Regions from separate parts of the Fructilactobacillus sp. YLN 2412 genome, predicted to be linked through region 3. Evidence: predicted binding sites of a transcription regulator. Region 3 holds the regulator's gene; each other region holds the start of a gene.
What was found. The regulator LexA, encoded in region 3, represses DNA repair genes until DNA is damaged. The targets are predictions, from matches to a motif close to CNAACANNTGTTNG.

Region 1 (10,180 bases), 470 kb from region 3:
TCAGCAGCAAAATCAGCAAGCAACTCGGCAGCAAGTGATAGTGCCTCAACCAGTACTTCAAGTTCAAACGACTCAACAAGTGCTAGTGATAGTACTTCCATGAGTGAATCAGTAAGTACTTCAGGTTCGAACGCTTCCACAAGTGCCAGTGACAGTGCTTCCATGAGTACATCTATCAGTGATTCCACAAGAAAGAGTGAAAGCAAATCAGCTTCCATGAGTGGATCAGGGACAGATTCAGAAAGTGCAAGCAAGTCAGCTTCCACAAGTGCCAGTGCTAGTGATTCTGCAGCAAAGAGTACCAGTGAATCAGTAAGTACTTCAGCATCTGGAAAAGACAGTAATGGTTCAAATAGTACTTCAGCTTCAGCCTCAACGAGTTCATCGGACGCAAAGAGTACCAGTGATAGTGAATCCACTGTAAATAGCGGATCAGAATCAGCAAGTACTTCAGCATCAAGCTCAGACAGTGCTTCAAGCAGTAAGTCAGCTTCAGACCATGGGTCTGAATCAACGACTGAATCAGCAAGTGCGTCAACCAGTATTTCAGATAGCGAAAGTACTTCGAAGAGTGAATCAGCAAGTGCCTCAACTAGTAGAGCATCACAGTCGGATAGTGAATCACAAGCTAGTGACAGCAATTCCAGTGCTAGTGAATCAAGCTCTGTTAGTGATAGTGCATCAGCTTCCACAAGTGTTTCTGATAGTGCATCAGCATCAGATAGCACTAGTAACTCAGCAGCAAAATCAGCAAGCAACTCGGCAGCAAGTGATAGTACCTCAACCAGTACTTCAAGTTCAGAAAGTGCTAGTTCATCAGCTTCCATGAGTACATCTACTAGTGTCTCAGTAAGTACTTCAAGTTCAAAGGCATCTAAGAGTACAAGTACCAGTGCCTCAGCTTCAACGAGTACATCTACTAGTGTCTCAACAAGTACTTCAAGTTCAAAGGCATCTAAGAGCACAAGTGCCAGTGTCTCGATTTCAACAAGTGTCTCAGCAAGTGCTTCCCAAAGTACTTTAAGCTCAGAATCTTCTGCATCTACTGATAAGAGTGGAGTATCAAATGCTTCTGAAACTCAATCAGATCAAAATGCATCAGTAAATGGTAATGAATTGAATTCAGCAAGTGTTAACAAGTCTGCTAAGAATAAAAAGACTAACTTACCACAAACTGGACAAGACTCATCAACCGGATTCATGAGTTCTGTTGGTACTACGATTCTTGCTATCATGGCTCTCTTAGGCCTTGGTAAACGAAGAAAGAAAAAAGAAGACAAATAATAAAGCGTGAATTAATTAAGTTTGATTATTTGTTAAATACTATTAATAAATAAGTAACATTTTAATAGATTACAAAAGCGTCTGAATCCTTTATGAATTCAGGCGCTTTTTGTTTTATATTTTTACAATTACGTTGCTATAAATTTAAAATAGTAATAATTGAATTATGTTTTAATTGAAAGAGATCGAATTCAGAAATGAATTCGATCTCTTTATTTGTTATTAACTTATTAAACTAAAATACGAAAATAAAATTTAATTCTATTTTTATTCGTAAATGATTGCAAATCCGCCGGGACCTACGTGGGTCATAATAATTGGACTGGTTAGACGAACTAGAACTTGAATATCAGGACGTTCTTTATTAATTTTAGCAGCAATTTCTTTCACATCTTTATCTGAATCAACATATGACAAACCAACCCGTTTTACAGATTTGTCAGCAATTAATTGATCAGTAATCTCATCTCTAAACTTGGTTAGTTTTTTTGAACCACGACATTTAGCTGCGAAAACTAATTTATCATCTTTCATTTGTAGAACTGGTTTTAGTTTGATCAAAGATGAAATAAAGCCCACTGCACGATTGGCACGACCACCTTTTACTAAGTAATCTAAACTGTTAACAAAGACATAGAGGGTAATTTGTGGAATAAAGGCTTTTACACCTGCTTCGACTTCATCTAAGGTTTTTCCAGCTCTAATTAATTCCCCAGCTTTTAAAATTTCAAAACCCAATCCACGGTCAGTTGATTGACTATCAATAACTCGAATATCTCCATCGACTTGTTGGGCAGCAGTATTAGCAGTTTCAACGGTTCCGCTCAATACATGAGAAAGATGGATTGAAATGATTGAACCATCTGGATCGTCTTTTAAAATATCTTCATAGACTTTGATGAATTGACCTAATGACGGCTGGCTTGTTTGAGGAAATTCTGTTTCATCATCACTCAGCATTTCAGAAAATTGTTTTCTAGTGATATCAACGTTATCCTCATAAGTTTTTCCCTCAAAATTAATTTGAAGTGGAACAACGTGAACATCATTTTCTTTGATTTCTTCTGGAGTTAATTGAGCGGTTGAATCTGTAACAATATGAATCATAATTTGCTTCCTTTCAGTTAATGAAATTAGTCGATTATATATACATTGATTATAGTAGAAACCGATTGAGATTAATACTAATCATTGACACAATTATCTTTTTAAAAGTACTTAATTGTGCGAAAATGAAAGTATTGGAGTATTACTTAAGGAGATGATTGATTGAAACTAAAAAAACGTTCAGAAATCAGTTTAACTGCGGTTTTAGTATACTCACTACTACTAAATTCCGGGGCATCGCTGATGTGGCCGTTAACAACTGTCTACATGCATGATACTTTGCACGAATCACTAACAGTTGCAGGAATTGTACTGTTTATCATGTCGTGCTTTATGGTTTTGGGGAATTATCTCGGCGGGATTTTATTTGATCGCTGGTCTCCGTATAAAACAGCATTGATTAGTATTTTTATTTCGCTAATCGCCTTAGTAGTTCTAATATTTTCACATGGTTGGCCAATTTTTGCTATCATGCTCTTTGTTTATGGATTAGGAGAAGGATCTAGTCTGACTTTATTGAATTCATATGCTGCTAAAGTTCAATCTACCAGCACTCGTCATGTATTTAATTCTCTTTATATTGGTATTAATTTGGGAGTTGTGATTGGAACAGCAGCAGTTGGATATTTGTTAAAATTTGGAATTGCCACGGTTTTCACAGTAGCCACCTCATTTTACGTTATTCTATTAATCATGACTATTTTTGAGTTTAATGTAGATTTTCAAAAATCACAATCTACGATTAATCAAGATAGTGAGAGCGATGTAGATATGGGACCACAAAAGACTGCCAATCCAAAGCTAATCTGGTTAATTTGTACCATGGTATTTTTTATTTATATGAGTTACACATTGTGGGAAAGTGTAATGCCAGTTCACATGGGACAGCTTCATATTTCTTTTGAAAAATATAGTATGATTTGGCCTATCAACGGTTTGTTAATTGTCTTTGGACAGCCGATTATTAATCGAATCGGGACTAATTTTAAAATGGTGCGGCAAATTAGTTTTGGAGTTATTGTGTTTGCCCTGACATTTTTTATGTTGATTTGGGCGAAGCAATATGTATCATTTATTATTATTATGGTGATTTTAACTTTTGGCGAGATGAACGGTTTGCCAGCTATTCCTGCTTGGATTGATAGTTTGGCTGATGCCAAGCAAAAAGGTAAATATCAAGGAATGTTCAATATTTTTATGTCGTTTGGACGAGCAGTTGGGCCTTTATTTGGCGGTATTATGGTCGAATGGTTTAATTACCCGATTTTATTTGCAGTTTCCGGTTCTTTAATCATTATTTCTATGGCAGCAGTTATGATTGAGAACCGTAAGAAACTTTTAGCACAGGACTAGCAAGGAGTTTTTAAAATGGAAGATAATTATTATCGCAATCAAATTGAAGTTGCAGATGCACACCAGAATAACTTAAAACACGTTGACATCAAATTACCTAAGCATGAAATTACTGTCTTTTTGGGTGAATCAGGATCTGGTAAATCATCGCTGGTATTTGATACAATTGCGGCTATGTCGCGACGGGAACTAAATGAAACTTTTCCTAGTTTTAGTCAGCAATACTTGCCTAAATACGGTCAGCCGGATGTAGGTGATATCAAAAATCTCCCAGTTGCCATCGCGATTGAACAAAAGCAGCTGACGGGAAATTCCCGCTCAACGCTTGCTACGTATACGGGGGTTTATTCGCTATTACGATTGCTTTTTTCTCGAATTGGGGATCGTTTTGTTGGATATTCCGAAGTTTTTTCATTTAATTTACCTCAAGGAATGTGTCCGCATTGTCAAGGTCTAGGCTACGTAGATGACATTGATGAGAGTAAATTGATTGATCCCAATAAGTCATTGAATAATGGGGCCTTAACCTTTGTTAGTTTTAAACCTAAAAGCTGGCGTTGGCGAAGATATGGAGATTCTGGGTTATTTGATAATGACAAGTTAATTAAAGATTACACTCCAGAAGAATATGAATTATTGATGCATGCGCCTAAACAACCATTTCCACATTCTCCTAAAGAATTTAAGAGTTCGGATTATGAAGGAGTGGTTCCACGAATTGTCCGTTCAATTTTGCATAGTTCTGAAGGAAAGCATCATAAAGCAGCTATTGAAGAAGTTTTTTCACAGCGCGAATGTCCAGTTTGTCACGGTTCCCGTCTTAACCAACGTGCTTTAAGTGTCAAAATTAAGGATGTTAATATTGATCAAGCTTCGAAGATGAATCTAGTTCAATTCTTGGATTTCTTGGATTCTATTACTGACAAATTAGGTGATGAAATTGTTCGAAGCTTGGAAACTAAAATTCAGCCATTAGTTGATATTGGGTTAGGCTATTTGACTTTGGATCGAACGACTAGCACTTTATCCGGGGGAGAAGTACAACGAATTAAGATTGCTAAGCATTTAACGAATGCATTGTCAGATATCTTGTATGTCTTTGACGAACCCAGTGTGGGACTCCATCCACATGATATTCAATTAATCAAAAAAGCTTTAATTAGTTTGAAAGAAAAAGGAAATACTATTTTCGTGGTTGATCATAATCCTGAAATCTTTTCAATTGCCGATCATGTAGTAGAGGTTGGACCTAAATCTGGGTCTGATGGTGGTAAAATAACTTTTCAAGGTACTTTCCCAGAACTAAAGGATTCTGATACGTTAACTGGTGAATGGCTGCGTAAAAAGCATTTCTTTGCTAAACCTAAAAAGCCTAAGAAATTTATTTCGCTGGAACACGTTAAACTGCATAATATTCAAGATGTGAGTGTAAAAGTTCCAATGGGTATTATGACTGTCTTTTCTGGAGTCGCTGGGTCTGGTAAAAGTTCATTAGCTACAGCTTTGAAAAACAAGATGAATGGTAACTATGTTGATTTGACGCAGAAACAGGCAGGTATTAGTATTCGGTCCACTCCAGTCACATATTTGGGGATTTTAAATCCTATCCGTCGTTTATTTGCAAAACAAAACGATGTTTCAACGCAGCTATTTAGTTATAATGGAAAAGGTGCTTGTCCCCGTTGTAAAGGGAAGGGTGTCACGATCACTGATATGGCTTTCATGGATCCAGTTGAACAAGTTTGTGAGCTGTGTGGTGGTAAACGTTATAGTCAAGAAGCTTTGCAGTATAAATATAATGGCAAGGATATTGCTGATGTGTTGGCACTTTCAGTTGATGACGCTCAAAAATTCTTCTCAGACGAACCTGATATTGCACAACCATTAGAACGGATGCGCGAAGTTGGACTAGGTTATTTAGGCCTAGACCAAGCATTGACTACGGTTTCCGGTGGTGAATTACAACGATTGCGGTTAGCACAAACTTTAGGTGAAAAGTCACAGACTTACTTTTTAGATGAACCAACAGCCGGTTTGCATATGAAAGATACGCAGCGGTTGGTTGATTTGTTTCACCGAATGGTTAAGAACGGTGATAGTTTGATTTTAGTTGAGCATAATCTTGAGGTCATTAGTCAATCGGACTGGTTAATTGATATGGGACCTGGTGCCGGAATTTATGGTGGAAATGTTTTGTATAGCGGCGTTCCTGAGGGATCTGAAAAAGAACTTGATTCCTTTACTGGCCGTGCTTTAATTGATTACATGAAAGAAAATCGTTAAAAATAATTAATAAATGTCGTTTTCTACGGGAAACGGCATTTTTATTTTTTAAACAATTAATATTTACAAAATATGTGAATAATAGTATCATTCCTTATATACGAACACACGTTTGGTAATGGAGATGATATACATGGATTATTCAGATGAGCCGCACGGAGTTTATTTTTTTATTGATAATAAGTCGTTCTATGCTAGTTGTGAGAGTGTTGAACGCAAATTAAATCCACTGAAGTCGATTTTAGTGGTGATGTCGCAACAGGCTAATACAGGTGGAGGATTAGTTTTAGCATCTTCACCGCGTGCTAAAAAGTTATTTGGAATTAGTAATGTTACTCGTCAATATGATTTACCAAATGATAAACGGTTGCTGATTGTTCCACCTCGGATGAATTTATACATAAAACGCAATTTACAGATTAATCAAATTTTCGCTGAATTTGCAGCTGAAACAGATATTTTGCCATATTCGATTGATGAATCGCTAATTGATATGACCCATTCTTGGAAGTTATTTGGAAAATCGGTTCGAGAAGTTGCTCGCAAAATCCAGCTAGCAGTCCGCAACCGTCTTGGTTTATATACTACCGTTGGGATTGGCGATAATCCGATGCAGGCTAAGTTAGCATTAGATATTTATGCAAAACATGATCACGAGCTGATGGGTGAGATTCATTACGATTCGGTGCCGCAAAAAATTTGGTCGATTGAACACCTAACGGACATTTGTGGAATTGGCAAACATATGGAACAACGATTAAACTCGTTAGGAATTTATACAGTTAATGACCTAGCGCATGCTAATCCATATTTGCTTAAGGAAAAATTAGGTGTGATTGGCACCCAAATTTTTGCAACTGCTTGGGGAATTGATCGTAGTAACATGAAACAGCAGTTAAAGCCGCAAGAGCGCAGTTACAGTAATGGTCAGGTGCTACCACGCGATTATGTTAAGCAGGAAGAGATTGAAGTTGTGATTAAAGAGATGGCTGAACAAGTTGCATCACGGATTCGTTTCCATGGGTTGCAAATATCGCGGATTAGTTTGTCCATTGGGTTTTCTTTTGCCCAAAAAGAGAAAAGCGAAGCCCGTGGATTTGCTCATTCCATGAAGATTGAAGCCACGGATGATGGATTATTAATTGCTAAACAATTGGTGAAAATGTTTCGTGAATATTGGCATGGGGAAACGATTCGAAATGTGATGATTGACTATGGAAAGTTGCGACCCAAGTGTGGTAATCAGCTGAACTTATTTGTGGATAATCAGACTATTATCAAACGGAATCAACTGAATCAGGTTAAAGATCAGATTATCCAAAAGTTCGGGACAACATCGTTAGTTTATGCTGATAGTTTAGAAAGTGGTGCAACAGCTATCCAAAGAGCTGGCTTAGTAGGCGGTCATCAAGGCGGGAATAGTTATGAATAACGATTAATAAAGAAGGGTGTTTGTTGGAAGAGAAAGATGTAGCAGCATTTTTTAAACATGATTATCATGATCGAGGATTAAAGAAATGGCAGGGATATTTTTTATCGGATCATACGCAACACATCAATACAATTAAAAAAAGATATCACGAAAATAAAACTCGGCATTTGCATGAACAAATGAGTGCAGCAACAATTAGCGAGGTAATTAAAATCGCAATGATTAAAGAACGAAAAGTTTCCGTTCAAATTTGTGCATATCGCGATGGTGAGTTGAAAATTAATGATTTAGTGGGCAAAATTACTGGACTGGATGGTAATTTTTTGCGACTTGACGACCATTTACTATTAACTTCTATGGTTGTTAGTGTAGCATTGGTTGAATAAAAAAATCGTCACATTTGAACAGTTACTGTCCGAATGTGACGACTTAATTGATAGATTTAGAATCCTTGAAAGAAAGCTTGAATACGTGCAGCAATCATATTAAAACCATCTTGAATGGCAGTAGTGATTTGTTGCAGCATGTTGTTATTATTTTGGTCAATATGTTGTTCGATTTGTTGTTTAGCATTGTCAATGGCATGTTGTGCTTGTTGATTGTCCGAATTATTACTATTGTCATCGTTATTACCATTACTAGAATTACTATTGCCATTGTTATTACTAGGTTTAGTATTATAGTTTTTTACAACAACTGGATTTTGTTTAACTTGTTGTTGAGCATTTTTACCAGCATTATATAATCCCCAAACACTCAAGATGATGATGATTAAAAGAATGATGACAATCCAACGAAACCAGTGATGTTTTTGTTTACGAGGAGCAGCAGCCTGGGATTGAGTTTGTTGTTGGACGGGAGTGGGATTAACTGGCTGTGCTTGGACATAAGGAGCATAAACTAAATTATAGGTTAAAGTTCCTCTGCCAAAGGTCCCAGCTGCTGTACCATTAGGAGATACTGCAACTACATTTCCTAAATTGGCGGGATAACTGACATTTCTTTTAAAAGATGCATCAGTTAGATAACTAAGTGTGGTTGAATCACCACTTAATCCTTGAACTATGTATCCATTTAAATCAGGAATATCAATGTAAAAAGCAGTTCCTGGCATTCCTTGATATTCTTCTGGTGGAGTTAATATTTGACCGTTTTTATCAACTACGTTAACGATTACTTTACCGACATTATTTCCAGTTCGGCTTCCAACTGTTTCGTTGTTCATTTATTAGTGCTCCTTTAATTTAATTATGGGTTAGATATATATAGTAACATTATCTCCTACATGTTGAAAACTTTCAGTAAATGACGAACATAAATCGATAATCTTTCCATTATTATAACCTTAATTTGCTTTTTTGAGAGCAGTGAGAACTTTTCGAGTTATTTTTAAATCTTGATTAGTAAAATCAGCTAAACGTTTCATTTCACTAATAGTTTCAGTTTTATGCACTGAATCATGAACTCTGGCAACTACTCGTCCTAAGTTACTTACTTTTAGAAAAACTTCTTTATGATTGTTAGAATGGTAAGATTTTTTTAGTAATTCATTATCAGTGAGTTTTTTTACATGACGTGATAGCATTCCTTGTGAAAAATCTACTTGTTGTAATAATTTTTTATAAGCTAGAGTTCCATTGTTTCCTTGACTAACATAACTTAAAACTTGAATGGCAGAATGAGAGAGATGCAACTGCTTTAATTTTTCATATGCTGTTGGTGAACATTGCAACTGTAATTCTTTCCAAAAATTTTTTTTAAATTGGCTTTGATTACTGTGAAAATCACGGATTAAACTTTTAATTTGTTTTAATTCTGTTTCTCTCATAATTTCTCCAAAATTCATTACTTGTAATATATTTTTTGATAGTTATACTTAATTATATATTACAAGTAATGAATTAACCAAAAGAAGTGGAGATATTTTTTATGACAGATATTAAAGCAGCCGTTGTGACTGATTTTAATCATTATCCCAAATTAGCTAATTTTACAGCGCCAACAGCATCCGCCGATGAAAAACTAATTAATGTTGAGGCTGCAGCTGTTTATAATTTAGTGCGAGGACGAGCAAACGGATCACACTATTCTAGTACAACTAAGTTTCCTTTTGTACCAGGTGTCGATGGGGTTGGCCGTTTGACTAATGGAAAGCCAGTCTATTTTTTTGATTTTGATGGGAACCATGGATCGATTGCCGAACAAACTGTTGCACCTACTAAGCAAATTGTTGCGTTACCAAGTGATATTACCCAACAGCAAATGGGTCAAGTAGCTGCTGGGATGAATCCAGCAATGTCGTCATGGATGGCATTAGTTTTACGAGTTGGTGATTTAACTGGAAAAGATATTTTAATTATGGGTGTAACTGGTGAAGCAGGTAAAATGGCAGTACAGATTGCTAAATATTTAGGCGCTCGTCAGATTATTGGAGTAGGACGGAATCGTGAAAAATTAGCAGATGTTAAGAAACTTGGTGCTACTGAAGTTATCTCTCTATTGGACGACCCCGACATTTTAAAGAATGAATTATTAAAAACCGCTAACGTTGATGTAGTTTTAGATTATTTGTGGGGTGATGTTACCCAAAATTATTTGCAAAATATTTTGCCAGCTCGATCGGATCATAGTAAAGAGTTAAATTGGATTGAGATTGGAAACATGGCAGGACGCAGTTCAGAGTTGTTCGGATCAGTTTTACGTTCGATTAATCTTTCGTTA
Region 2 (10,180 bases), 430 kb from region 3:
CCTTAAATCTGAACAATTTTAATACTGATAAAGTTACTAATATGAAAGAGATGTTTTCTACCGATAATTTGTTAAATTCTCTCGATTTAAGTAGTTTTAATACTCGTAATGTAACTGATATGACCAATATGTTAGAGAATACAGTTGTATTAACTTATGATGATGACAACCAAACTTTTGTTAGCTTTGGATTATGGCAACTAATTTTAGGTAAAGATACAGTATTAAATAATACTGTTGGTTTAACTAACATGGTGACTGGCACACTTATCCCACCAACAATTGATTTACCTGCCTCTGGTTTATGGCAAGAACTTGGGACAGGTGATTTGCCTGATGCTCCTTATAACACTTATAGCAATAATTATTCTCCTAATGGTCAACGTTTAACCGCTTATACTTTAATGGACGGGAATTCCCATGCAGGAACTTGGGTTTGGGCAGTTGATTTAAGTAAGATTGATGGTGAATCTACTAATACTTGGTATGCCAATTCTGAAAAATCTAAGAATTGGACTCCTGAGGATGAAATTAACTCATTAACCAATCCAGATGGTTCTAAGACGATAAATAAAGAACAAATCAAACAAGCCATTTCAGATGGAATATTAACCGTACAATATGAAACTGATGATGGCAAACAAGTTACTGAAGACAGCTTAAGAACTACTCCAGGTAAATACAATGTTATTTATAACTGGTATGGTAGTCCCAATTTTTCCTATCAAGGTAAGAGATGGTACTATAAAACTTTTACATGTGTAATAACCGTCAAAGGAACTAAAACTGTTACCGAAATTGGCACTGGTTCAGTTAATGTTAAATATCAATATGCCGATGGTAAAACTGCAGCACCTACTGCAACCAAAGATGCAACTTTCCAACGCACTAATATTGTTGATGATACAACTGGAGCTGTAATTAGTTATGGTGAATGGTCTCCAGCAACAACAAGCGTCAGTGTTAATTCACCTACCATTAAAGGGTATAAACCTAATCAACAAACTATTTCCGCTTCTTTAACAGCGAATCAAAAGCAAACCATTATCGTAACCTACACTGCTAATAAAGAAACAGCCAAAGTTCAATATATCGATGATACAACTGGAAAAACGATTGATGGTGTAACTGATACTCTTCTAACTGGTAACTATGGCCAAGCAATTGATAAATCAGCAGTTGATGCTGAAATCCAAAAATTAGAAAATCAAGGTTATCATTATGTAAATGCAAATATCCCTGCTACCTTTGACTTTGATGGCGAAGTGCCAACTTATTCAGTTCACTTTAATCATGCTACTGGACAAGTAACTGATTCAACAACTGGGTCACTAACTGTCCATTATCAATATGCTGATAAAACCCAGGCCCATGATAACCAAGTTATAACAGCTAAGTTTACTCGAACTGGAACTAAAGATGATGTAACCAATGAAATTAACTGGAACGACTGGACGTCAACTGATAATACTAAAATTGACTTTACTGTTCCTACAATCACAGGTTATACTCCTAATCAAAATCAGGTAATCAGCACCCTTGTCCCTAATACTAATGATAATTTGACTATCATTTATACTGCTGATAGCGAATCAGTACAGGTTAATTACGTAGATGAACAAGGTCATCAATTAGCTGCTAGCGATAATTTAACGGGAAAATATGGCGATGCTTATCAAACTAACCCTAAAGTAATTACTGGTTATCACGTTATTAAAACAGAAGGTAATGTCGCTGGTAGATATACTACCGAAACTCCTGATGTAACATATGTATATGCTCCCGACGAAGTTACTATGACTATTAATTACGTTGATGAACATCATGATAATCAAATCCTGAAAACAACCACAATTACTGGTGTTTATGGTTCAGATTATAGTTTAAATCCTGAATATCAAATTGAAAATCACAAATACACCTATGGTGGAGAATCACCCGTTTCTGGAACTTTTACGCAAAATGGAATCATCAACTTGCCTTACTATCAAACTCCAACTGGAGTGGTCAATGTACAGTATGAACAAGTAGACAATCAGGGAAATCCAATGGGGATTTTTATATTACCTCCAGCAACCATGAGCGGCTATATTGGTGCTAACTATGATATTTTGGTTCAACAAGTGAAGAACTATAACTATCTCAGAGCATCTAATAATCTAACCGGAATTTATGGATACAATCCACAGTGGGCGACATTATTCTATCAATATGTAAATCCTTATACTAAAGGAGTAGTTAATGTTCATTATGTAGATGAAAATGGTAATCCGATTCAAAGTAACACTTCCATGAGTGGAAAGATTGGCTCTAGTTATGAAATTACCCCTCCTGATATTCCTGGATATACCTTTGAGAAAAATGAAGGTAATTTAACTGGCCAATTTACCCCAGTGGCTCAAAACGTCACTTTGGTTTACAAGAAAGACGCACCGGTTGGTACTGGCGTAGTAAACGTAAACTACGTTGATGAAAATGGCAATCAAATTGCCGAACCGATAACTAACAGTGGCTCTTTTGGTAGTAAATTTAAAGAAAGTCCCATTAACATTACTGGTTATACTTACGTAAAAACAGAAGGGAGTGCGACCGGGATTTATGGACAAGATGCTCAAACAGTAACGTTTGTTTATCAAAAAAATACTCCGGTAACTAATGGGATCGTTAACATTAATTATGTTGATGAGAACGGAAATCTGATTGCCAACTCCACCAGTCTAACTGGAACCATCGGTACTGCTTATCAAGTCACTCCCAAACAGCTTGACGGATATACTTATGTAAAAGCAGAAGGTAATTTAACAGGCCAATATACTGATACAGCGCAAAATATTACCTTGGTTTATCAAGCAAAAACTACCCCAGTGACCGATGGAACTGTAACGGTTAAATATGTTGATGAACAAGGTAATGAAATTAAGACGATGCAAACCTTAACTGGTAAAATTGGCAGTTATTACCATCTTAATCCAGTTGAGATTACTGGTTACACCTATGAAAAAACTACTGGAAACCTTACTGGTCAATATACTAAAGATGAACAAATAATAACTTTGATTTACAAAAAAGATGTAGTTTCAACTGTTACCATCACTTATGTCGATCAAAATGGGAACCAAGTAGCTCCTGAAAAAACGATTCAAGGTAAAGTTGCTAGTAAATATAACGTTGCTAGCCCAATAATTGCAGGTTATGCTACCAAACAGATTATGGTCAGTGGTGAATTTATGCCAGTTAACCAGAATATTCAAGTCGTTTACCATCAACTGGATAACCCGGTAGTCCCTCCAACTGATAACAACGGAAATGGTTCTCAAAATCCAGCTGAACCAACTACACCTATTGATGATAATGATAACAATGGTTCACAGACGCCGGTTGAGCCTAACATTCCTACCAATAAGAGTGATAATGGTTCTCAAGTTCCTGCTGAACCAACGACTTCGCCTAATGATGGAAGCAATCTTCCTGCAACTAAAACTAACAATCAATCTAATGAAGTAACACCTGAAATTTCAGAAAACAATGAAAATACACATCAGGTTAATTCAGCAAGCGATGATGCTCAAACTACTACGACTGAAACAGCTCCAACCACTTCTACATTTAATAAAGCAACTGCTTTGCCACAAACTGGTCAAGGCAAGGATAATGGTTTGTTAGAGATGCTTGGTGCACTCTTACTTTCAGTTTTAGGAATCTTTGGTTTAAATGGTTTCAAAAAGAAAAAAATTAAATAATTAAATACTTTTATGGAACAAACTCAAAAATGAGTTTGTTCCATTTTCTTTTAAAAACGCTAAATATCAGTAAAATAACTAATTGTGGTAAAATCACTAACGTATAGAAACGCACGATTTTATAAAAAAATTTAGCTAAATATTTAACAAGGAGGTTAACTATGAAACAAGAATCGTTATTTAATGCAAAGAGCAGTGACACTAACACTCCTTTAGCAGAACGTGTCCGTCTCCAAACTTTAGAAGAATTTGTGGGACAAAAACAATTAATCGGCCAAGGAAAAATCTTGCGTGGCTTAATTGAAAATGATCAAATTTCATCTTTGATTCTTTGGGGACCACCTGGCACTGGCAAAACCACTTTAGCAAGAATCATTGCTCAAATGACCCAAGCAGAATTCATCACGGTTAGTGCCGTTAATACCAGTATCACTAAAGTACGAAAAATTATGGAAAATGCTTCTGCTAATCATAAAATGGGTTTAAAAACCATTGTCTTTGTCGATGAAATTCATCGATTTAATAAAGCTCAACAAGATGCTTTTTTACCCTATGTCGAAGATGGTAGCATTATTTTGATTGGAGCAACCACAGAAAATCCCTCATTTGAAATCAATTCAGCATTATTGTCTAGAAGTAAAGTCTTTGTTTTAAAAGCTTTAGGAACGGATGATATTGTTAAATTACTAGAAAATGCAATCAAAAATCCCAATGGTTTTGGTAAGTTAAAAGTAAAAATAACCACTGAAAATTTACATTCTATTGCTGAATTTGCTAACGGCGACGCAAGAGTAGCACTTAATATTTTAGAAAGTGCTGTAGCTAACGGAAAAAAGAAAGACGATACGGTTGAAATTCCTTTAAATGATTTAAAACAACTCGTAACACGTAAATCACTTTTATATGATAAAAATGGTGAAGAACATTACAATTTAATCTCAGCTGTCCATAAATCAATGCGAAATAGTGACGTTGATGCTGCAATTTATTGGGTATCAAGAATGCTTGATAGCGGGGAAGATCCTTTATATATCATGCGGCGTTTAGTACGGTTTGCCAGTGAAGATGTGGGATTGGCAGATCCAAACGCTTTAAACGTAACTATCAATGCTACTGAAGCATGTAAATTTGTTGGAATGCCTGACTGTGCTGATGCAGTGATTGAAGCTACTGCTTATCTTGCTCTTGCACCTAAATCCAACGCGATTGATAAGGCAGAACAAATGGCTAGTCATGATGTTAAACATTCTCGCAATGAACCAGTTCCCATGCAGATTCGAAATGCCCCAACTAAACTAATGAAAGATTTGCATTATGGAAAAGGCTATAAATTTGCACAAAGGGAAAAGGATAAACTTACCACGATGACCACAATGCCTGAAAATTTAAAGGGACATCGGTACTATTACCCTTCTAATCAAGGAAAAGAAAGTGTTTTTGCTAAACGTTTAGATCAAATTAATGCTTGGCATCAGGAACATGATCCAAAAGAATAGTAACAAAAAGAGACTGACTAGATTAATTAATCTAATCGGTCTCTTTCTTAAAAAAGATGCTAATTATTAATTAACTTCCTTTAATTGATTTCACAATCGTATTTACTAACATTTTCCCTCGCTCGTTTGTATCATAAGTTTTACGCCAAACCAACGAAATATAAACATCAGGAATATTGTTGCAATCAAGGTTAATGGATACTAAGTCATCTTTTTTATCAATCTCTTCACTAAGTAACATAGATATACCAACATTTGCTTTCACTAATTCCTTAATTAATTCAGGATCTTTAGTTCGATAAATCACATTAAGTGAATTGGGATATTTTTTCTTAATCTCATTAATTACAGTTGCTTGAATAAAGCCATCGCCCATTTGAATTATTTTTTCTGAATCCAAATCTTTTAACTCAATCTTCTTTTTATTTGCCAAAGAATTTTGTTTGCTTACAATCAACTTAAATTTATCTTTAGCTAAAATTTCAGAATGGAAATTTTTTAATTTAATTGGTTCTACTGAAGCAACAATTGCAATGTCAGTTTCATCCTTTTTCAACATTTTAATTAATTCTTTTGAAGTTCTATCAATAATATTTAAGTTTAACAACATGTTATCACTTAAGTTCATGGCTACTTTAGGGAAATAAGTATTATTAACCATTGGTGGCATTCCTAATTCAAGATTTAATTGTTGCTGGTATTTTCTAATTTCATCATTAAATAATGGTAACTGATCCACAATTACTTTGGAATATTTGTGCAATGTCTTCCCTGCAGGTGTTAGTATTATTTCATTATGTTTATAATTATGCACAAGCAAACGACATCCAGTGTCTTTTTCTAATCGTTTAATCCCCATTGAAATGGTAGATTGATAAACATTAAAATAATCTGCCACACTACTATAATTTTTTAACTCAATTAACTTTTCAAAATATTGCAAACTTTGTAGGTTCATTCTAAATCTCCTATTTTAACTTGTTCGTATATCATCAATATATAAACTATTATTATCATATTACTATATATTTATAAAAATAATAATTACACAAAAAAGGGCTTACAATCTAATCTGCAAGTCCTTTTTTGCACTAAAAATAATAGTTGATTATCATTTACTATTTATCTTCCTTTTTCTTTCTAAATCTGTCCAATCCAAAGAATCCTAGAATTGAAAGTAAAATGATTCCAATGATACTAAGCAAACTAGTTGAAGCATCTTGACCAGTTTGTGGTAAAGTATTTTTCTTAGTCTTTGAAACTGGAGTTTGATTATCAGCTTTAGTTGTTACAGATGATACAGAGCCAGTAACTGGTTGTCCTTCTTTAACAACGTTTGCTACAGGAGTAGTTTCAACTGAATGAGTTAAAACCTTTTTTGTTTGAATCGGAGTCGTCTCCGTTGTGCTTGGAGTTGGCTGTGTTGGCTCAACGGATGGTACAGTTTTATCTGGAGTTGAAGGAACAACAGATGCTGCTTTTACATCAACACTTACAGTTGTGGTAACTCCATCGGCATCGGTAATTACAACTGGGTAAGTACCAACCTTTTGGTTGTCAACTTTACTAGTATCTACTGAACTAATAGCTACTGGAGTTGTTCCATCTTTACCAACTGCAGTTGCATCGTAGGCGCTTGGGTCAGTTGGTACTACATCACCAGTGTGAATCGTAACATCATGTGCCGTTACTTTGGCTTGATTAGCTAACACAATTACACTAACTTCTTTAGTTTGACCATCAGCGGCAGTAATTGTTACTGGATAAGTACCAGCTACCTGGTTGTTTACTTTACTAGTATCAATAGTAACATCGATTGTTTTACCATCTTCATCAGTTGCTGAAGCTTTAAACGCACTATCTGCCGGCATTGGATCTCCGGCATAAATGGTTACGTCTTGTCCACTAATACTTGCTTCGTTAGCTACTACATTAACATTGACAGTAGTTGATACACCATCAGCATCGGTAATTACAACTGGGTAAGTACCAACCTTTTGGTTGTCAACTTTACTAATATCTACTGAACTAATGGCTACCGGAGTTGTTCCATCTTTGCCAACTGCGGTTGCACCGTAGGCGCTGGCATCAGTTGGTACTGCATCACCAGTATGAATCGTGACATCATGTGCCGTTACTTTGGCTTGATCAGCTAACACGATTACACTAACTTCTTTAGTTTGACCATCAGCGGCAGTAATTGTTACTGGATAAGTACCAGCTACCTGGTTGTTTACTTTACTAGTATCAATAGTAACATCGATTGTTTTACCATCTTCATCAGTTGCTGAAGCTTTAAACGCACTATCTGCCGGCATTGGATCTCCAGCATAAATGGTTACGTCTTGTCCGCTAATGCTTGCTTGGTTAGCTACTACGTTAACATTGACAGTTGTTGATACACCATCAGCATCGGTAATTACAACTGGGTAAGTACCAACCTTTTGGTTGTCAACTTTACTAGTATCTACTGAACTAATAGCTACTGGAGTAGTTCCATCTTTGCCAACTGCGGTTGCACCGTAGGCGCTGGCATCGGTTGGAACTGCATCGCCAGTATGAATCGTGACATCATGTGCCGTTACCTTTGCTTGATTAGCTAACACGATTACACTAACTTCTTTAGTTTGACCATCAGCGGCAGTAATTGTTACTGGATAAGTACCAGCTACCTGGTTGTTTACTTTACTAGTATCAATAGTAACATCGATTGTTTTACCATCTTCATCAGTTGCTGAAGCTTTAAACGCACTATCTGCCGGCATTGGATCTCCAGCATAAATGGTTACGTCTTGTCCGCTAATGCTTGCTTGGTTAGCTACTACGTTAACATTGACAGTTGTTGATACACCATCAGTATCGGTAATTACAACTGGGTAAGTACCAACCTTTTGATTGTCAACTTTACTAGTATCTACTGAACTAATAGCTACTGGAGTAGTTCCATCTTTGCCAACTGCGGTTGCACCGTAGGCGCTGGCATCGGTTGGAACTGCATCGCCAGTATGAATCGTGACATCATGTGCCGTTACCTTTGCTTGATTAGCTAACACGATTACACTAACTTCTTTAGTTTGACCATCAGCGGCAGTAATTGTTACTGGATAAGTACCAGCTACCTGGTTGTTTACTTTACTAGTATCAATAGTAACATCGATTGTTTTACCATCTTCATCAGTTGCTGAAGCTTTAAACGCACTATCTGCCGGCATTGGATCTCCAGCATAAATGGTTACGTCTTGTCCGCTAATGCTTGCTTGGTTAGCTACTACGTTAACATTGACAGTTGTTGATACACCATCAGCATCGGTAATTACAACTGGGTAAGTACCAACCTTTTGGTTGTCAACTTTACTAGTATCTACTGAACTAATAGCTACTGGAGTAGTTCCATCTTTGCCAACTGCGGTTGCACCGTAGGCGCTGGCATCGGTTGGAACTGCATCGCCAGTATGAATCGTGACATCATGTGCCGTTACCTTTGCTTGATTAGCTAACACGATTACACTAACTTCTTTAGTTTGACCATCAGCGGCAGTAATTGTTACTGGATAAGTACCAGCTACCTGGTTGTTTACTTTACTAGTATCAATAGTAACATCGATTGTTTTACCATCTTCATCAGTTGCTGAAGCTTTAAACGCACTATCTGCTGGCATTTGATCTCCGGCATAAATGGTTACGTCTTGTCCACTAATACTTGCTTGGTTAGCTACTACGTTAACATTGACAGTTGTTGATACACCATCAGCATCGGTAATTACAACTGGGTAAGTACCAACCTTCTGGTTGTCAACTTTACTTGTATCTACTGAACTAATAGCTACTGGAGTAGTTCCATCTTTGCCAACTGCGGTTGCACCGTAGGCGCTGGCATCGGTTGGAACTGCATCGCCAGTATGAATCGTGACATCATGTGCCGTTACCTTTGCTTGATTGGCTAAGACATGAACATTAACTTCCCTAGTAACTTCACCATTATCAGCTGAAATTGTTACTGGATAATCTCCTGCAACATTAGGATTTACCTTAGAAGTATCAATTGAGATTTGATCAGCTGGAACAGCAGAACCATCATCAGCTGTTGCAGTAGCACCAAAAGCTGAAGCAGCTGGCATTGGATCACCGGCATAAATAGTAACATCATGACCACTTACACTAGCTTCACTAGCCTTAACTGTAATAACCCGACTAAAAGTTGAAGTTACATTTTCATCATTAGTTACACTATAAGCAATCGTATAAGAGCCAACTGCCGGATTAACTCCGCCAGCTGGATAACCACCTAAATCAGTAATAGTAACTTTATCCGTTAAATTACCAGTAGTTCCATCATAAGCAGAAATTCCTGTCATAGGAGCATAAGTTACATCGCCCTGCTTGTTTTGATAAATCGTCTGGTCTCCACCAACAAACCATGGGGTTAATGAACTAACTCCAATTGGTTGGAATGTATAACTATTACCGAACATAAAACTATTAGGCTTATCATTTAAAACTCCATCGGTCCACTTATACCAAGTAATTGTCCCACCAAACCAGGGATTGTCTGTGGTAGTATTAGCCACTTTCATAGCAAATACCAAATTTATATTATATTGTTTGATTGCCGTCCCATCATATTTAGCATTGGGATCTGAAAAGTCAACAGTCACACCATTAGAAGTTCTTGTCCAAACTAAATTAGGGACATCAGTAACGTCAACCCATTTTTGGTCAACAGTTGCATATAACTTAACACTGTTCTGATCTAATTGAGCTCCTGTAACAATCGCAGCAATAGACTTACCATCAGATGGTGAGGCCCCGGGATTAAAGTTAACTTGACCAATTACATAAGAATTACCATTAGAATCTTTTACTGCTGGAGAATATAGGTTTGTACCATCTTTAGTTCCCCCTAAATATCCTTTATCACCTTCCGGATATTCTGGGTCACTGGTT
Region 3 (10,180 bases):
TTTTTTAATATTTCCAGGTTTATTTAAATTAAAAACTACTAAAGGAATATTATTATCCATTGATAAAGAACTAGCAGTAGAATCCATAACATGCAATCCTTTATTAAGAATATCCATTTGAGTCAATTTATTGTATTTAACCGCATCAGGGTTAGTTTTAGGATCATCTGAATAAATTCCATCCACACCATTTTTAGCCATTAAAATTGCATCGGCATCAATCTCAGCAGCACGTAAAACAGCTGTGGTATCAGTAGAAAAGTATGGGTTTCCAGTTCCACCGGCAAAAATTACAATCCGACCCTTTTCAAGGTGACGAACTGCTTTTCGTCTAATGTATGGCTCTGCAATTTGTCGCATTTCAATGGATGTTTGCAATCTGGTTGGTACTCCAGCAGATTCTAGATTATCTTGTAAAGCTAATCCATTCATAATAGTAGAAAGCATTCCAATATAATCAGCTTGGGCTCGTTCCATGCCCATTTCTGCACCTGCTTCTCCTCGCCACATGTTTCCACCACCAACCACAATGGCAATTTGAATTCCTTGGTTATAAACATCCCTTATTTCATCAGCCATTTTTTTGATTACAGGTGGATTAATTCCAAATCCTTTATCTCCGGCAAGTGCTTCACCACTAACTTTTAATACAACCCGTTTATACTTTAAATCAGACATTAAATTTCCCCCTGAAATTGTTTAATTATTATATTAATTTTAGCATAAACCATTTCATAACAACAGTTTACAATTACCCGACAAAAAAAGACTAGCATAGCTAGTCTTTTTACTTATTTTGTTTCGGATTCGGTTACTTCCTCAACACCTTCACCAACTTGATATCTTACAAAGGCATCTAATTGACCACCTTCAGATTTAACAAATTGAGAAACAGATTGATCTGGATCTTTCACAAAAGATTGATCTTCCAAACAAATTCCAGCAAGAAACTTGTTTAAACGTCCAGCAACCATCTTTTCAACAATGTTTTCAGGTTTCCCTTCATTAAGGGCTTCTTTGGTAAGATTTTCTTTTTCTTGAGCAAGTCTTTCAGGCGCAATATCATCTTTTGACAAGAACTCTGGATTTTCAGCTGCTACATGCATGGCAATATCTTTGGCAACATTTTCATTAGCACCAGTAATTTTTACTAATACACCGATTTGACCACCATTGTGTAAATATGCACCAAAATTCTGTTCATCAGTTTTATTCATTACAACAAAACGGCGAAGAGTAATTTTTTCACCAGTAATTTGACTCGTGTGGATAATTGCATCTTGAATGGTCCCATCTCGTAACGGCAATTCAAGAGCTGCTTCAACACTATCTGGCTGTTCTAAAGCAATTTGGTCAGCTACTTCGTCAATCAAATCTTTGAAATCATCATTGGCAGCCACAAAATCTGTTTCAGAATTAATTTCAACAATTGCTGCTTTATTATCATGGATAGCAACTCGAGTTAATCCATCAGCAGCTGTATTTCCACTCTTCTTTTGTGCTTTAGCAATTCCCTTTTCTCTTAAAACTTCAATTGCTTTCTTTTCATCACCATCTGCTTCAACCAATGCTTTCTTTGCATCCATCATTCCAGCACTAGTTTTATCACGCAAACTCTTAACTTGTTGGGCAGTAATTTTAGCCATAATTCAAGTTCTCCTTTAAATTTTTATTAAAAAGGCCGACCCTGATAGGCCGAATTGGTCTAAAAAAGTCAGCCAGATAATTTTTTTATTTATCTTCTTTTTCTGAAGCTTTTTCGTCATCTTTTTTTTCAAAAGTGTCTTCATTAACTTCATCTTCACCTTGACGACCCTCAATAATAGCGTCGGCCATAGTTGAAGTGATTAATCTAATAGCACGAATAGCATCATCATTAGATGGAATAATGTAATCAATTCCATCAGGATCTGTATTAGTATCAACCATTGCAATAACTGGGATGTTTAATTTTTGAGCTTCTTTAAGAGCAATCTGTTCTTTATGAGGATCAACAATAAACATAACGTCAGGAATCTTAGGCATATCTTCAATACCACCCAAGAATCTTTCAAGTTTCTCAGTTTGTTTAGTTAATAATGAAGCTTCTTTTTTAGGTAATCTTTCAAATGTACCGTCATTAGCCATTTTTTTAAGATCTTTTAGATACTTGATACGTTTTTGAATGGTATTCCAGTTTGTAAGAGTTCCACCTAACCAACGATGGTTAACATAAAATGCACCAGAACGTTTGGCTTCTTCTTCAATTGAATCTTGTGCTTGTTTTTTAGTTCCTACGAATAGAACTACAGCATCATCTGCAGCTTCGCCTTTTAAAAAGTTGTAAGCTACACCTAATAATTTAACAGTCTTTTGTAAGTCAATGATGTAAATACCATTACGTTCAGTAAAAATGTATTTAGCCATCTTAGGGTTCCAACGACGTGTTTGATGTCCAAAATGAACACCTGCTTCTAATAATTGTTTCATTGTTACTACAGCCATAATAATCCTCCAAAATATAGTTTTTCCTCCCCAGAATTATACACAGAACTCAAAGAGCACTACTATGCAAAACATTCCAGGTGCGTATTGGTAATTAATACCGAAATTAATTATACAAGAAAATAAATAAAAAAACAAATTAATTTTAAATCTTTATATGAACTTCAGTCTAACTAAAAAAATTCCTATCAATTATAATAAAAAATTGATTTTTTTACTCCATGTGAAATTAAAAATTGTTCTTTTTTTCTTCGTGATTGATGTTTAAATTTATATTCGGATTTCAAAGCTTCACTTTTAGAAGTAAATTTTTCTGAATAAATTAACTTTACAGGAAGATGACTCTTGGTATATTTAGCTCCTTTACCAATTTGATGTTGATAAACTCGGCGAGCTACATCCGTAGTATATCCTCCATAAAATGATCCATCGCCACATAACAAAATATAAATATAATAATTATTATTTTCCATATAAAACTGCCTTTATAGATTCTGAATAATCATTGCCATCATAAATAAACATTGGTGATTCAACATTTAATCCAGCTGTTTTACCATCTTTAATAGCTGAAATTAATACCATGTTTGCATTGCGTCCCTTTTTAGGATAAACAAACTGAACTTTTTTAGGCGCCAAACGATGAGCTTTCATTTTTTCAAAAATCTCAATTAATCGATCAGGTCGATGGACCATAAACATTTTACCGTTTGTTTTTAATAATTGACTTGAAACCTCAATTACTTCATTCAAGTTTGTTTTAATTTCATGTCGTGCTATTGCCAAATAAGGATTAGGATTTTTTTTACTACTAGGCTGGTCACTAAAATATGGGGGGTTTACCAATACATCATCAAATGATTCTTTTTCAAACAATGTAGCACTATTTTTTAAATCAGTATTATAGACACTTATTTGTTTTTCAAGATTATTTAGATAAACGCTTCTTTCTGCCATATTACACAATCGCGACTGTATTTCAACTTCAAATATTTTCCCATTTGTTTTATTACTGACAAATAAACCAACAGCTCCATTTCCAGCACAAAGATCAATGATTTTAGCATGACAACTTTTTTTTATATTGGCAAAATTTGCTAACAACACTGCGTCGATTGAAAAAGAAAAGACTTCAGAACTTTGAATAATTTTAATATTGTTACTATACAATTGATCAACTCGTTCATCATTTTTTAGGTTAACGTTTCCCACTCTTTCTCCCTTTCCTAAACCATAAGCTTAATAATGCTATAATATTGATTGTACAACTCAAAAAGGAGGATGAAAAGATTGTTTTATTCATTTGTATTTTCATTTGCAAAATGTGTTATCTGGATTTTTAACGGACGTATCAAGGTAACAAATAAAAACAAAATTCCAAAAGGAAACTATGTTTTAATTGCACCTCATAGAACTTGGTTTGATATGATGTATTTTGGAGTGGTTTTATTGCCAAAACAATTTTATTTTTTAGCAAAAAAGGAATTATTCAAAAATCCAATTCTAGCATGGTGTTTGAAAAAATGTAACGTTGAACCAGTTGATCGCAATAATCCTGGAATTGCAGTAGTCAAAAATCCAATCAAAGTTTTAAGAAAAACTAATTTATCGGTTATGGTATTTCCATCTGGAACTAGACATTCAACCAAATTAAAGGGTGGAGCTGCGATGATTGCTAAAATGGCTGACGTTCCTTTACTTCCGGTTGTTTACCAAGGCCCATTAACAATCAAAGAATTACTTTGCCGTAAGAAAGCTTATATTAATTTTGGCAATCCAATCTACATTAACAAAAACGAAAAATTAAATGATGAGTCTCAAGCTAAAATTGAAGAAAAAATGAAAAATGCTTTTAAAAAATTAGACAACGAAATTAATCCAAATTACGTATATATTGATGAGTCGAAAAAAAGATAGTTTGCAAGTAAAAAAACCGTCCGATTAGAAAATAATCGGACGGTTTTTTACAATAATCTTATGATTGTTTGGCATTTCTCTTCATTGAAGTCATCATTTGATTTAATTTCTTTTTAGAAGGTTTTTGTCCCATCTGTAACATCATTGCTTTGATTTGTTCTTCATTAATTGGTGGATTCTCTTTCAAGTATTTTTCCATATACTTACGAGCGCCAAAAAATCCAACTGCTGCTCCACCCACTAAAGCTAATACTATCAATAATATCCATAACCAAGTAGCCATTGTTGTACTCCCTCATCTTTATATTAATCATCTCTAAGATTTTTCTTACGTTGCACTTCTTTAACTTCATCAGAGGTAACTTCATTACCATCTTTATCATACATTTTAGTCATTTCTAATTGACTTCTAAAGTTTGATTTAAACCGATCTAAGTATTCTTTCCTTAACTTCTTTTGTTCAACTTTTTCAGCATCGGTCAATCCTTCATTTTTTGACTTTTTCGATAATTCATTAATTCTTGGAATAATTTTTTTTAATTCTTCATCATCTGCCATTATCATCACTCCTTCATTTATTTATTATATTTATAATACCATGTGCACTAATATAAATAAAATTTATTCTATACGAACTAACGTTTGCAAATATTACTATTTATGATACGCTATTGTTACTATAATACTATTTTCGAGGTGTATAAATGTCATCAAAAGAAAACTCTAAACAAGCTGACATTCTCAGATTTATCTATGAAAATGTTAAAAATCATGGTTATCCACCAACTGTTCGAGAAATTGGAAAAAAGGTTGGATTATCATCAACTTCCACTGTACATGGCCATTTATCAAGGCTTGAAAAAAAAGGGTATATCACCAAAGACCCTACTAAACCTAGAGCTTTAGAAATAACCTCAGAAGGAGTTAAATCTTTAGGTCTTCCTTCTGATGCAAATATTAATGAAATACCATTACTTGGTACAGTAGCTGCAGGTGAACCAATTCTTGCAATTCAAGAAGCAACTGACTACTTCCCGATTCCAAATGAGTTACAAAAAGATGCTGATTCACTTTTTATGTTAACAATTAGTGGTGAGAGCATGATTAATATAGGTATTTTAGATGGCGATCAAGTAATTGTAAAAAGACAAAACACTGCTGAAAACGGTGAAATTGTAATTGCCATGAATGTTGATGGCGAGGCAACCTGTAAAAGATTTTACAAAGAAAGTGATCATTTTAGATTGCAACCCGAAAACGATTCTATGTCTCCTATTATTTTAAAAAAATGCATTATTTTAGGAAAAGTAGTTAGTCTATACAGATCTGTCATTAAGTAATTCTTTGTTATAATAGAATATAATGAACAAAAGGAGAATAAGTAATGAAATCAAAAGCATATGAAACGTATAATTTAGAGGAGTTTGAGAAAGCCATTCCCTACAAAATTGGTGATTTAGTAGAGGTTGTTTTCATCAATAATACTGGGTTAGGTGAAAATGAAACTGATTGGTTAAAAGTAATTAGAAAAAACGTTGGAAAGTCAACTTCAATTGATAGTGAATTTGAATTTGGACCAAAATGTGTAAAAGCAGTTAAATCTGATAAAGATTGATTAATTTGTAAATAAATATAAAAAACACTTTTGTAGTAAATTCTTATTAGAATTTATAAACAAAAGTGTTTTTCTATTATAATTAATACTGTCTTTATGAATTTTCATGTGCAATTTTAGCCGATGCTGCTCCAGCAACAGCACCAACAATATCATCAATAAAAGTAGTAACACGAGTTTGTTTATGATCTAATTCTTTCACAATCCCTTGTTTATTAGTGTCAAGACCACAATAATTTGTGATACCGATAGTTCCATAAATATTGGCAATTCCAAGTGCAAGAGTTTCATCAACTCCAAAAACTCCCAAATCATGTTCCACAATACTTTGTAATGGTTCATCTAATTTGTGTTCACTAGCTAATCGATCAATTTCTAAACCAACCATTGCATTATTTAACACTTCTCGTTTGTGCAATACATCCGTTACAATTCGATCAACATATTCCATACTGGGAATTTTAATATAATCTTTTTGTAAATTATAAGTTACCATTGAAATATCTCGAATTGTAACTCCATTTTCATTTAAAGATCTAATCACAAAATCATAAGCTTGTGTATCAGGATATTTATAATCTCTTTTATCTACCATTATCAATCACTCTCCCTTTAAACTATAAACGTAACATCATATTTATTTGGATAATTATCTTCCGTAAAGATTACACTAATTGAAGTCTTAGTTTTAAGGTGTTTTTCAATTACTTCTGGCACAAATGAAGCTGATTTAAAATCTTCCTTAAAATCATCATAAGTTGAAAAATAATCAATTTCTAAATAAGTATCACCACTATTTCCAGATGAATTGATACTATCAATTCGAATTAAACGATTTAATTTCATTTTGTCTAAAATTGGTATTACAAAATCTTTATAAAATTTATTGAGTGATGCAAGTTGGTTTGAAACATCTTTTTCTTCATTTTTCATATCATTAATTGTTTCATACGCTTCATGATCTAAATTTTGCATATTATTAACCAAAAATGATTTATCCCGACTTTTTAAAGCATTTTTAATATCTTCCGTTTCCTGATCTTCGTTTCCATCATTCAAAACACTAGCTAATTGATCAATCGTTTCAACATCATAATCATTTTTTAACTGACGTACGTTTGTAATTTTTTTTAAATATATCTTATTTTCTTGAACCATTTCTGCTTGAACTTTTTGTAATCTATTTTTTAAATTATTATAAAAATTGAACTCTAAAACATCCATCTTTTCCACCCTGTTATAATATTGTAATTAACATCAACATTGTAGCAACTAAATTGTTGGCAAAATGAACCCCTATTGAAACTTCTATTTTATCAGTTTTTAAATAAACATATGCTAAAATCATACCTAAAAAAGCATAAATCATAAAACTAATAATATTACTACTCATATGTCCACACGAAAAAATCAATCCACTAAAAATAATGGGAATCAGTGAGTTAGTTTTTAAAAACAAACCACGAATTAAATAACCACGAAAAACCAATTCTTCTAAAATTGGTGATAAAAATACCATTGAAATACTCATTAAAATTAAAACAGTTGGATTACTTTTTAACATATCAAGAATAGCAGCATTATTCTTAGTTCCAATTTGATGAAAGAAGAATCCATTTAATAATTGCATCACAATTTCAATTACGTAAAAAGTCAACAGTGCAATCACAATTAATTTAAAATCAGTTTTAGTCAGCTTATGCGATTTTTGTCGCCAAACACTCTGATATGCCCAGACTGATAATGAAATTGCAATCACAAATCCAACTATATAGAGAATGACATATAAAAACAACTTAATACCAGTAAAATTTTCAAGCGAAATTAATTGTACCGGTATTTGAACCACTAATACCATGAAAATTAATCCCAATAATATTAAGGTACGTTTTAAATAATCAAAAAAATTTAGCGTTTTTTTCACTTATTTTCCCTCTGTTTGCTTTTCTTTGTTTGCTTTTGTTTTATCATGACGTTGCACCATTACCATCACTATTGGAGTAATTATTAATCTAACTAATACTACACATCCAATTAACATAAACATCATTTTGATGGCATTTTCATTTGAAATCATTATAAAATAGCTAAACAGCATAATTATAATCAAAACAATAATTATTCCAAAAATATAATTTATTTTTTTCATATGTGAAAACTCCAAAACAATTTTAGCTATTCTTAGAATACCACATTTTAAACTATTATTTTAAACTGAATTAATCTCAATTAATAGCAAAATGATATACTAAAACCATTAAACAAAAAAGGAGTTATTTATGGTGATAATTACCGCTGGAATGATTGGGGTTGGTAAAACAACTTTAACTGGAAAAATTGCAAAACATCTCGGGTCTAAACCCTTTTATGAGCCTGTAGGTGACAATCCTGTTTTACCTTTATATTACAAAGACCCTAAACAATATGGATTTTTACTACAGATTTATTTTCTAAATAAACGTTTTTCAATGATTAAAAAAGCATTGCAAGATGATAACAATGTTTTAGATCGTTCTATTTACGAAGATGCTCTTTTTACTAAGGAAAACAATGCTGAAGGAAATATTTCAGACGTTGAACTAGAAGTTTACCTTAAATTACTAGATAACATGATGAAAGAGTTAGACGAGCTTCCTAAAAAACAGCCAGATTTATTAGTTTATGCTGCAACTGATTTTGAAACAATTTTAAAAAGAATTCAAAAGCGTGGCCGTGACTATGAACAATTTGAGGGAAATCCAGAATTAAAAAACTATTACTATAAAATGTGGACAGCTTATCAAAAATGGTATGAAGATTATGATATAAGTCCAAAAATGAAAATTGATTTACAAAAATATGATTTATCTAACGATAAAAACACTGCTATTATTCTTAATCAGATTGATGATAAGTTAGAAACAATTCGATAAAAAAATAAACACCTAAACAGTATTATTAATATTGCTTAGGTGTTTATTTTATTTAAAATGATTTTTATAAACTTTGTGTAATAAAAGCTTGGGATTCTAGAACTTGTAAGATTGCTTCCACGGTATCTAAAGCAGTAAATAATGGAATTTCATGAGAAATTGATGCACTTCTAATTTTAGTACCATCTTTAGCACTATCATTTTCATTAGAAATTGTGTTAACTACCATTTGAATTTTTTTATCCATCATTTGTTGTAGTAAGTTATCTTCCTCACCTAACTTACCAACCGTAGTTACCGGAATACCTTCTTTTTCAAAAGTTTGAGCAGTGCCATCAGTTGCTAGAACTTGATATCCAATATCCCAAAAACGTTTTGCCAATTTACTAGCTTCTTCTTTATCACTGTCCTTAACTGTAAATAACACACGTCCATGATTTGGAACATGCAATTTTGCAGCTTCAAAAGCCTTATAAAGAGCTTTTGGTAGGGTTTTATCAGAACCCATGACTTCCCCAGTTGATTTCATTTCAGGTCCTAATAAACTATCAACATCATTAAGTTTTGAAAATGAAAAAACTGGAGCTTTAACATGAATTAAATTGCTTTCTTTGGCTAATCCAGTTTGATAATTTTGACTATTTAATGATTGGCCTAAAATAACTCTAGTAGCAACTTGTGCCATTGGAATCCCCGTAACCTTACTCAAAAATGGAACTGTTCGACTAGCGCGAGGATTAACTTCAATCACATAAACCTGGTTGTTGTGTACTACAAATTGAATATTCATCAAGCCAACACAATTCAAATCTAATGCTAACTTTTTGGTATATTCAACAATTTGATTTTTAATCTGTTGCGAAAAAGTTTGAGCCGGATAAACAGCCATTGAATCTCCGGAATGTACACCAGCACGTTCAATATGTTCCATAATTCCTGGAATTAAAACGTCTTTACCATCACAAATTGCATCAACTTCACATTCTTTCCCAGTTAGATATTGATCAATCAATACTGGATGATCATTTGAAACTTTTACAGCATTTTTCATATAATTTTCCATTTCAGATCGTTTGTTAACAATTTCCATGGCACGACCACCTAAAACATAACTAGGACGGACTACAACGGGATAACCAATTTTATCAGCAATCTTCAATGCAGTTTCAACATCACTAGCAGTTCCACCCGTTGGTTGCGGGATTTTTAAAGATTTAATAACTTTATCAAACTCATCCCGGTCTTCTGCTCG

Region 1: the regulator LexA is predicted to act here: its motif matches at 6,129-6,142, upstream of AC0GLR_RS00440 (Y-family DNA polymerase).
Region 2: the regulator LexA is predicted to act here: its motif matches at 3,765-3,778, upstream of AC0GLR_RS00600 (replication-associated recombination protein A).

Annotation. Positions count from the first base shown of each region.
Region 1 is NZ_CM183165.1:106,584-116,763, forward strand. It holds gene AC0GLR_RS00415 (hypothetical protein) at 1-965, opposite strand, end outside; gene AC0GLR_RS00420 (LPXTG cell wall anchor domain-containing protein) at 1,117-1,284, shown strand; gene AC0GLR_RS00425 (DegV family protein) at 1,552-2,391, opposite strand; gene AC0GLR_RS00430 (MDR family MFS transporter) at 2,554-3,744, shown strand; gene AC0GLR_RS00435 (ATP-binding cassette domain-containing protein) at 3,760-6,027, shown strand; gene AC0GLR_RS00440 (Y-family DNA polymerase) at 6,161-7,459, shown strand; gene AC0GLR_RS00445 (hypothetical protein) at 7,483-7,845, shown strand; gene AC0GLR_RS00450 (hypothetical protein) at 7,902-8,684, opposite strand; gene AC0GLR_RS00455 (winged helix DNA-binding protein) at 8,805-9,287, opposite strand; gene AC0GLR_RS00460 (quinone oxidoreductase family protein) at 9,389-10,180, shown strand, end outside.
Region 2 is NZ_CM183165.1:147,402-157,581, reverse strand. It holds gene AC0GLR_RS00605 (MucBP domain-containing protein) at 1-3,740, shown strand, start outside; gene AC0GLR_RS00600 (replication-associated recombination protein A) at 3,902-5,236, shown strand; gene AC0GLR_RS00595 (LysR family transcriptional regulator) at 5,307-6,194, opposite strand; gene AC0GLR_RS00590 (bacterial Ig-like domain-containing protein) at 6,355-10,180, opposite strand, start outside.
Region 3 is NZ_CM183165.1:579,135-589,314, reverse strand. It holds gene pyrH (UMP kinase) at 1-678, opposite strand, end outside; gene tsf (translation elongation factor Ts) at 792-1,649, opposite strand; gene rpsB (30S ribosomal protein S2) at 1,732-2,484, opposite strand; gene AC0GLR_RS02835 (GIY-YIG nuclease family protein) at 2,673-2,957, opposite strand; gene AC0GLR_RS02830 (tRNA1(Val) (adenine(37)-N6)-methyltransferase) at 2,947-3,696, opposite strand; gene AC0GLR_RS02825 (lysophospholipid acyltransferase family protein) at 3,775-4,401, shown strand; gene AC0GLR_RS02820 (YneF family protein) at 4,460-4,684, opposite strand; gene AC0GLR_RS02815 (DUF896 domain-containing protein) at 4,708-4,959, opposite strand; gene lexA (transcriptional repressor LexA) at 5,106-5,741, shown strand; gene AC0GLR_RS02805 (hypothetical protein) at 5,786-6,016, shown strand; gene AC0GLR_RS02800 (phosphatidylglycerophosphatase A family protein) at 6,111-6,611, opposite strand; gene AC0GLR_RS02795 (hypothetical protein) at 6,629-7,240, opposite strand; gene AC0GLR_RS02790 (CPBP family intramembrane glutamic endopeptidase) at 7,254-7,940, opposite strand; gene AC0GLR_RS02785 (hypothetical protein) at 7,941-8,165, opposite strand; gene AC0GLR_RS02780 (deoxynucleoside kinase) at 8,296-8,928, shown strand; gene carB (carbamoyl-phosphate synthase large subunit) at 8,993-10,180, opposite strand, start outside.